DNA from 2 places in the Bradyrhizobium guangxiense genome. Region 2 is predicted to be linked to the other one. Evidence: riboswitches for the same ligand, from Rfam matches in the RefSeq annotation. Region 2 holds a riboswitch; the other holds the start of a gene.

Region 1 (4,316 bases), 1.3 Mb from region 2:
GAAGCTGGGCGCTGGCCAGTGCGGGATCCGCGGTCGCTGGCTCCCCATTAGCTGTCATTCCGGGATGCGCCGAAGGTGCAGGCCCGGAATCCATCGGGCTGCAGGCGCTGTTGGACGATTGATTCCGGGCTCGATGCTTCGCATCGCCCGGAATGACGGACAGAGGCTATTTCCCCCCGCCTCGGCTCAGCAAGAACACCGCTTGCTCGCCGAACATATTCCACACCCACCAGGGCAGGTTCAGCGGCACCGGGCGGCCGTAGAGATCGAGCGCCACCGAGCGCTCCATCTTGACGTTGATCTCGTCGCAGAGCTGCACGAAATCCTTGATGGTGCAGAAGTGGATGTTGGCGGTGTCGTACCAGGTCGCCGGCAGGTTCTCGGTGCGCGGCATGTGGCCGCCGATCAGGAGCTGGAGCCGCATCTTCCAGAAGCCGAAATTCGGGAACGAAACGATGGCGCGGCGCCCGATGCGCAGCAGGTTTTCCAGCACCACGCGCGGCTGCCGCGTCGCCTGCAGCGTCTGCGACAGGATCACGTAGTCGAAGGCGTCATCCGGATAATTGACGAGGTCGGTGTCCGCATCGCCCTGCACCACCGCAAGGCCCTTGGCGACGCAGCGGTTGACGCCCTCGCGCGACAGCTCGATGCCGCGGCCGTCGATGCCGCGGGTCTCCAGCAGCTGAAGCAGATCGCCCTCGCCGCAACCGACGTCGAGCACTTTCGAGCCGGGCTTGACCATGTCGGCGACCAGGAGATGGTCGGCGCGATACTGACCGGAGGGCCCGGTCGCAAGACCGCCGAGCGGCAGCACTTCCTGTACGCTCATCGCTAGCCGTCCTTCTTGCCCGTGAGCCCGCGCGCCTTGCCCGCCGATTGCAGGAAGGCGCGAGAGATGTCGAAGAATTCGGGCACGTCGAGCAGGAAGGCATCGTGGCCGCGATCGGTCTCGATCTCGGCGAACGACACCCGCGCGCTCGACGCATTCAGCGCGTGCACCAGTGCGCGCGATTCCGAGGTCGGAAACAGCCAGTCGCTGGTGAAGGAGACCACGCAGAAGCGGGTCTTGATTCCCGCGAACGCCCTTGCGAGCACGCCGCCATGGTCGGCGGCGATGTCGAAATAGTCCATCGCCCGCGTCAGATAGAGATAGGAGTTGGCATCGAATCGCTCGACGAAGGAGGAGCCCTGGTAGCGCAGATAGGATTCGACCTGGAAATCGGCGTCGAACGAGAAGGTCGGCAGCTCGCGGTCCTGCATGCGCCGGCCGAACTTGCGGTGCAAGGCCGCGTCCGAGAGATAGGTGATGTGCGCCGCCATCCGCGCCACCGCGAGCCCGCGATGCGGATGGATGCCGTGATCGGCATAGCCGCCACCGTGCCAATCTGGATCGGCCATTACGGCCTGGCGGCCGAGCTCGTGGAAGGCGATGTTCTGCGCCGAGTGCCGCGTGGCGCAGGCGATCGCCAGCGCGGAGAACACGCGGGCCGGATAGGCGGCGGTCCATTGCAGCACCTGCATGCCGCCCATCGAGCCGCCGACGACCGCAAACAACGTGTCGATGCCGAGCCGGTCGATCAGCATGGCCTGCGCGCGCACCATGTCGGGGATGGTGATGACGGGAAAATCCAGACCCCAGACCTTGCCGGTGGCGGGATTGATCGAGGCCGGCCCGGTCGAGCCCATGCAGCCGCCGATCACGTTAGAGCAGATGATGAAGTAGTGCTTGGGATCGATGGGGCGGCCGGGGCCGACCAGCGTCTCCCACCAGCCCGGCTTGCTGGTCACGGGATGCACGTTGGCGACATGCTGGTCGCCGGTCAGCGCATGGCAGATCAGCACCGCGTTGGAGCGATCGGCGTTGAGCTCGCCATAGGTCTGGTAGGCAATCTGGAACGGGGTGAGATCGACGCCGCAATCGAGCCGCAGCGGCTGCTCGGTGCCGAAATGCGCGACCTGCGAGCTCGGATGATCCACCTCATGCGACCGCTCATCGGCGCTGATCGCAGGACTCGGTATCGACTTGACGCCAACCATCTGACCATCGACCTCGTTTGCGATCAACGCTCGACCGCCACTTGCATCAGGCCATGAAAAACCCGGCCTGAACGATAGGTTCGGCCGGGATCGGAAGCGTCCCCGGCCTGTTTAGCGAGTTTTTTAACGTGGCTGCAAGCCGGCCGGCTCAAATGACCACGGAACGGGCAAAAGTTACTGTCTTGGGCGGTTTTCGTCAAGTCACGGCCCGGATCGGCCCAATTCGCCTCCGTCGCGTCGCCCGCGAAGCACGTCATTTCTCTTTGCTTTCGCCGCCCTGACTGCCTAATCAGGACATCCCCCTCGAAACCATCGCAGCCAGCTATGTCCCAACGTCCGCCCGCGCCACCATCGCTCCAGGAACTGCGCAAGGAGATCGACGCGATCGACGAGGGGATGCATCGCCTGTTGATGCAGCGCGGCGACATCATCGACCGCCTGATCCAGGTGAAGCAGACCCAGGAAGTCGGCTCGGCGTTCCGTCCGGCACGCGAGGCCGCCATGATGCGCGAGATCGTGCAGCGCCATCGCGGCATCCTGCCGCTCGACACGGTCGAGAGCATCTGGCGCGTCATCATCTCGACCTTCACCTATGTGCAGGCGCCGTTCTCGGTGCATGCCGACATCTCGGTGAGCGAGCCGGCGATGCGCGATTCCGCGCGCTTTCATTTCGGCTTCACCGTGCCTTACGTCGCGCATTTCAGCGCGCAGGCCGCGGTCGAGGCGGTGGCGAAATCCAAGGGTGACCTGGCACTGGTCTCGGCAACCTCGAGCCGCACGCCGTGGTGGCTGGAGCTGGAAGCCGACGGCGCGCCCAAGATCATCGCACGGATGCCCTTCGTCGAACGCGCCGACCATCCGGCCGCATTGCCGGTGTTCGCGATCTCGCGCGTCGCCGACAGCGCCCTGGTGACGGAGGTCGAGACCTTCAGCGTGCGCGTCTCCGGCTGGAACGCCGAGGTCGCACGCGCCCTGTCACCGCTCGCCGAGATCGTGGCGGTGCCCGATACCGCCTTCGACGGCGCGGCCCTGCTGGTCTCGGTCACGAGCGCGACCAGCATCGACAAAATCAAGGCTGCCCTGATCGAGGCGGGGGGCTCGGGGCGATCCACGGCCCTCGTCGGCAGCCACGCAACGCGCTATACGGTGCCCCCGAGCGGGGCGAAATCGTAGATCGCGCGCCTCGCCCCGCCATTTTCGGAGTTCAAGATGTCCCGCCCCGTGCCGAATCCCGGCATTCTCGATATTGCGCCCTACACGCCCGGCAAGAGCCCGGTCGCCGAGCCGGGCCGCAAGGTGTTCAAGCTCTCCGCCAACGAGACGCCGTTCGGGCCTTCGCCCAAGGCGATCGAAGCCTTCAAGCGCGTCGCGGATCATCTTGAGGACTATCCGGAAGGAACCTCGCGCGTGCTGCGCGAGGCGATCGGCCGCTCGTTCGGGCTCGACCCCAACCGCATCATCTGCGGCGCCGGCTCGGACGAGATCCTCAATCTGCTCGCGCACACTTATCTCAGCCACGGCGACGAGGCGATCTCGACCACGCACGGCTTCCTGGTCTACCCGATCGCGACCATGGCAGTCGGCGCCAAGAACGTGGTCGCGCAGGAGAAGAACCTGACCTGCGACGTCGATGCCATCCTGAGCGCGGTGACGCCGAAGACTAAGCTGGTCTGGCTCGCCAACCCCAACAATCCAACCGGCACCTATGTGCCGTTCGACGAGGTCAAGCGACTGCGCGCCGGCCTGCCGTCGCACGTGCTGCTGGTGCTGGACGCCGCCTATTGCGACTACGTTTCGCGCAACGACTATGAAATGGGGATCGAGCTCGTCGCCACCACCGAGAACACGGTGGTGACGCACACCTTCTCGAAGATCCACGGTCTCGCCGCGCTGCGCATCGGCTGGATGTTCGGCCCCGAGCACATCATCGACGCCGTCAACCGCATCCGCGGCCCCTTCAACGTGTCGACGCCGGCGATGTACGCCGCCGTCGCCGCGATTGAGGACACCGCGCATCAGGCGATGTCGAAGCAGTTCACCGAGACGTGGCGTAACTGGCTCACCGAGGAGATCGGCAAGCTCGGGCTGAAGGTGACGCCGAGCGTCGCCAATTTCGTGCTGATCCACTTCCCGACCGACAAGGGCAGGACCGCCGACGACGCCGACGCCTTCCTCACCAGGCGCGGCCTCGTGCTGCGCGGCTTAAAGAACTACGGCTTGCCGCATTCGCTGCGCATGACCATCGGCACCGAGGAGGCCAACCGCCTCGTGGTCGACGC
Region 2 (4,316 bases):
CGCGCAGCATCGCGCGGGAGACCTCACCCGGCACGCCGCAGATCGCGGTGCCTTTCCAGATCCAGCGCGGCGGCGGATAACGGATCCAGGCCTTGGCGTCGCTCTCATACATGTATTCGACATGCACGCCGCCGATCCAGTTGGAGAGGTAGTGATATTGTGCGGCCGCGACCGCCGGCGGCAGATGATCGATGCCGAGCTTCCTGAGCCCCGGCAGGAAGCGCTCCTGCTGCTGACGGCGGAAGACGCGGAAAACAAACTCCGCCGCATCGGCGGTACTACGACGCGTGACGACGGTGAGGACGAGGCCGGTGAAATAGGCGTGATAGAGGTCGGCGACCGCGCGCCAGCGCTTCCATTGGGCTTCCTGCGCGGGATCTGATGCGGTGGTCATGTTTGCTCCCGATCGATGTTTTGATCGAGTGTGTCACTGCACCCCACGGCAGGCAACATGACGTCCACGCAAGGCGCTCTGCACGAGCGCTCGCCAATTCCGCATCACGAAGTTTTGCGGCGGCGCCTTGGCCGCGCGCTCTCGCTCGATCCGCTCGGTGGCATCACGCGCCATCGCGACAGATCCGAGGACGTTGCCGCTGGAATCCCGCACCAAGGCGAAGGTCATCTCGATGTAGAGCTTGCGCCCGCTCTTGTGCAGTGCGCGGGTCAGCGTCGGCTTGCCCGCAAGCTTCATCGCGCCGCTGGCCAGGGCAGCTTCAAACCCTTTCCAGTGCGCGGCGCGCAGATGCTCGGGAATGATCAAATCGAGATTCTGGCCGAGTGCTTCCGCCGCGGAAAAGCCGAACAGCGCCGTCGCTGCACGGTTCCAGCGCATGATCGTGCCGGAGCGATCCGAATAGATCAGCGCGTCCGCGACGTCGCCGATGATCTGTGCGTCGAGTTGGAACTGATCGGTCATGTCGCCACCTCGCATGTAGCTGGTTTTGCGTATCGTGACCCACGTTCGGTGTCATCGCCCGACTTGATCGGGCGATCCAGTACTCCGAGGCGGAAGTGATCAAATCGGGAGGCCGCGGCGTACTGGATGGCCCGGTCAAGCCGGGGCATGACAGTAGAGTGTGCAGCTATACCCGGAAATGCTTCGATAGTTTGAGGCCCTGCGCCTGGTAGTTCGAGCCGATGCGCTGGCCGTACATCGCGTCGGGACGGGCCAGCATCTTCTCGTAGACGAGGCGGCCGACGATCTGGCCGTGCTCCAGGATGAACGGCACTTCGCGCGAGCGCACTTCCAGCACGGCGCGCGATCCTAGCCCGCCCGCGCCGGCATAGCCGAAGCCGGGATCGAAGAATCCGGCATAATGCACGCGGAATTCGCCGACCAGGGGATCGAACGGCACCATCTCCGCGGCGTAATCGGGCGGCACCTGCACGGCTTCCTTGGAGGCGAGGATGTAGAACTCGCCGGGATCGAGGATCAGGCTGCCATCGGGACGGGCCGAGATCGGTTCCCAGAAATCCTCCACCGCATAGCCGGAGCGGCGGTCGACATCGACGACGCCGGTGTGGCGCTTGGCGCGGTAGCCGACAAAACCATTCGCCTTCTCGCCCGACAGATCGACCGAGACGGCAACGCCGCCGGAGAGATCGGCATCGTCGATGTCGACGAGACGCTCGGCCGCATGCAGCGCATCGAGCTCGTCGGCATTGAGGATGGCATCGCCGGTGCGGAAGCGGACCTGGCTGAGGCGCGAGCCCTCGCGCACCAGCACCGGAAACGTCTTCGGGCTGATCTCGGCATAGAGCGGGCCGTGGTAGCCGGCGCCGATCATGTCAAAGCGGCGGGTGCCATCGGCGATCACGCGGGGGAAGACGTCGAGCCGGCCGGTCGAGCTCTTCGGATTGGCGGCCGCAACGATCTCCGGCGGCAGCGCCAGGCTTTCCAGCAGCGGCACGATGTAGACGCAGTTGGTCTCCAGCACCGCGCCGTCGGCGAGGCTGAACTCGTGCAACTTCAACTCGTCGATGCGCTCGGCGACGGTGGCGCCAGGACCGGGGAGGAAGCTGGCACGGACGCGATAGGCGATGTCGCCGAGGCGGAGATCGAGGCTGGCCGGCTGGATCTGGCTCTCGACGAAGTCGTAGGCGGGCAGGATGAGCCCCGCCTCCGCCATCGCCGCGATCATGCGGTCGGGCAGGATACCATTGGCGTCGGGCGCGACCGTGAACGTCAACGGGGGGTCCTCATCAGGGGTCAAGTGCATCCGGACATGCGGGAAATACAAGTCTTTTACGGCTATCCGATGGACGCCTTGACGGAAAGGGCATTGCGGAATATGAGCATCACTTATCCCGTGGTGATTTGAGCCGGCCGGCTTGCAGCCACGTTAAATAAGTCGCTAAACAGGCCGGGGACCTCTGTGATCCCGGCCCGTGGAGATATCCAGGCCGGTTTTTTTGTGACCGTTTTCGCATTCACGGTCATGTCGGAGGGTCCTATGTCGAAGTCGCCTGCTGCTTACCGTCCCGAAACCCGCCTGGTCCATTCCGGCACCCTGCGCTCGCAATATGGCGAGACGTCGGAGGCGCTGTTCCTGACGCAGGGCTACGTCTACAACAGCGCCGAGGAATGCGAGGCGCGGTTCAAGGGCGAGGACCCGGGCTTTATCTATTCGCGCTACTCCAACCCCACCATCGCGATGTTCGAGCGCCGCATGATCGAGCTCGAGGGCGCCGAGGCGGCGCGCTCGGCGGCGACCGGCATGGCCGCGGTGACCACCGCGATCCTGGCGCCGCTCAAGGCCGGCGATCACGTGGTCGCCTCGCGCGCGCTGTTCGGCTCGTGCCTCTACGTCATTCAGGACCTGTTGCCGCGCTACGGCATCGAGACCACGCTGGTCGACGGTGCCAATCTCGATGAATGGCAGCGCGCGGTGAAGCCCAACACCAAGACGTTCTTCCTGGAGAGCCCGACCAATCCAACGCTCGACGTGCTCGACATTCCCTCGATTGCCGAGATCGCGCACAAGGGCGGCGCGCGGCTCGTCGTCGACAATGTGTTCGCAACACCGATCTGGCAGAGCCCGCTCGCGCTCGGAGCCGACGTCGTGGTCTATTCCGCGACCAAGCATATCGACGGCCAGGGCCGCTGCCTCGGCGGCATCATCCTGTCGTCGGAAGCCTTCATCGCCGAGCACATCCACAACTTCATGCGCCAGACCGGCCCGTCGATCTCGCCGTTCAACGCCTGGGTTCTGCTCAAGGGCCTGGAGACGCTGGGCGTGCGCGTGCGCGCGCAGACCGACACGGCCGCACGCGTCGCCGAGGTGCTGGCGAGCCATCCGAAGATTTCGCGGCTGGTCTATCCCGGCCGCGCCGATCATCCGCAGGCGGCATTGGTGAAGAAGCAGATGCGCGGCGGCTCGACACTGGTCGGCTTCGAGGTCAAGGGTGGCAAGCAGGCCGCGTTCCGCGTGCTCAACGAGCTCAAGCTTGCGAAAATCTCGAACAATCTCGGCGACGCCAAGAGCCTCGTCACCCATCCGGCGACGACGACGCATCAGCGCCTGAAGCCGGAGGATCGCGCCGCGCTCGGCATCAGCGAGGGGTTCATCCGCTTCTCCGCGGGGCTGGAGCATGCCGACGATCTGATCGAGGATCTGACGGCGGCGCTGGAGAAGGCGTGATCTTCTTACCCTCCCCTGGAGGGGTAGGGTCGGCTCGCATAGAGCGCAGCGAAATGTGAGACGGGGTGGGGTGCGGTCTCTCCACATCCAACAGTGCCCGAATGGAGAGATCACCCCACCCGCTCGCGCAGCGCGCGATCGAGGGGAGGGTGAAGCAGCCCTACATCGGCCGATACGTTCTCACATCGGCAGGCACGTTCACGCCGAGCTTGATCTGGCCGACGGAGCGGATGATGTCGTCGCCAAGCAGCTGGGCGAAGCAAGCATAGCCCCAATCGTTCATGTGCAGACCGTCGGCGATGACGAAGCTCTCGACCGGGATCGACTGGTTCTCGTGCCAGTCGCGCATCACCTCGAAGCGCGGGAAGATGCCGACCTTGCGGAGCTCGGCGACCTTGCCAAGCAGCTTGATCATCTTGCCGGCGCTCTCCTTGCGCTGGTTGACGGCCGGCGAATATTGCGGATCGACCAGCACGATATCGGCACCGCCGGCGGCCTGGATGCGGCTGATGCCGTCCTCGACCAGTTTGGCGGTGTCGCCGGGATCGAGATTGCGCAGCACGGCGTTGGTGCCGACCTGCCAGATCACCATGTCCGGATGCACGTCGATCACCTGCGTCTGGAGGCGCCTCATCATCTCGGGCGCATCCTCGCCGCCGACGCCGGCATTGATGA

What was found. A riboswitch is a leader RNA that binds a small molecule or an ion and turns the genes downstream of it on or off. The one in region 2 is predicted to bind S-adenosylmethionine.
Region 1: linked by a shared signal. The riboswitch ahead of metX (homoserine O-acetyltransferase MetX) and the one ahead of X268_RS30440 (O-succinylhomoserine sulfhydrylase) in region 2 are both predicted to bind S-adenosylmethionine.

What each region holds. Positions count from the first base shown of each region.
Region 1 is NZ_CP022219.1:379,747-384,062, reverse strand. It holds gene X268_RS01835 (alpha/beta fold hydrolase) at 1-51, shown strand, start outside; gene metW (methionine biosynthesis protein MetW) at 167-829, opposite strand; gene metX (homoserine O-acetyltransferase MetX) at 832-2,037, opposite strand; SAM riboswitch at 2,128-2,207, opposite strand; gene X268_RS01820 (chorismate mutase) at 2,362-3,210, shown strand; gene hisC (histidinol-phosphate transaminase) at 3,247-4,316, shown strand, end outside.
Region 2 is NZ_CP022219.1:6,333,154-6,337,469, forward strand. It holds gene X268_RS30425 (hypothetical protein) at 1-394, opposite strand, end outside; gene X268_RS30430 (PAS domain S-box protein) at 428-916, opposite strand; gene X268_RS30435 (2'-deoxycytidine 5'-triphosphate deaminase) at 1,083-2,219, opposite strand; SAM riboswitch at 2,300-2,379, shown strand; gene X268_RS30440 (O-succinylhomoserine sulfhydrylase) at 2,454-3,641, shown strand; gene X268_RS30445 (SGNH/GDSL hydrolase family protein) at 3,802-4,316, opposite strand, start outside.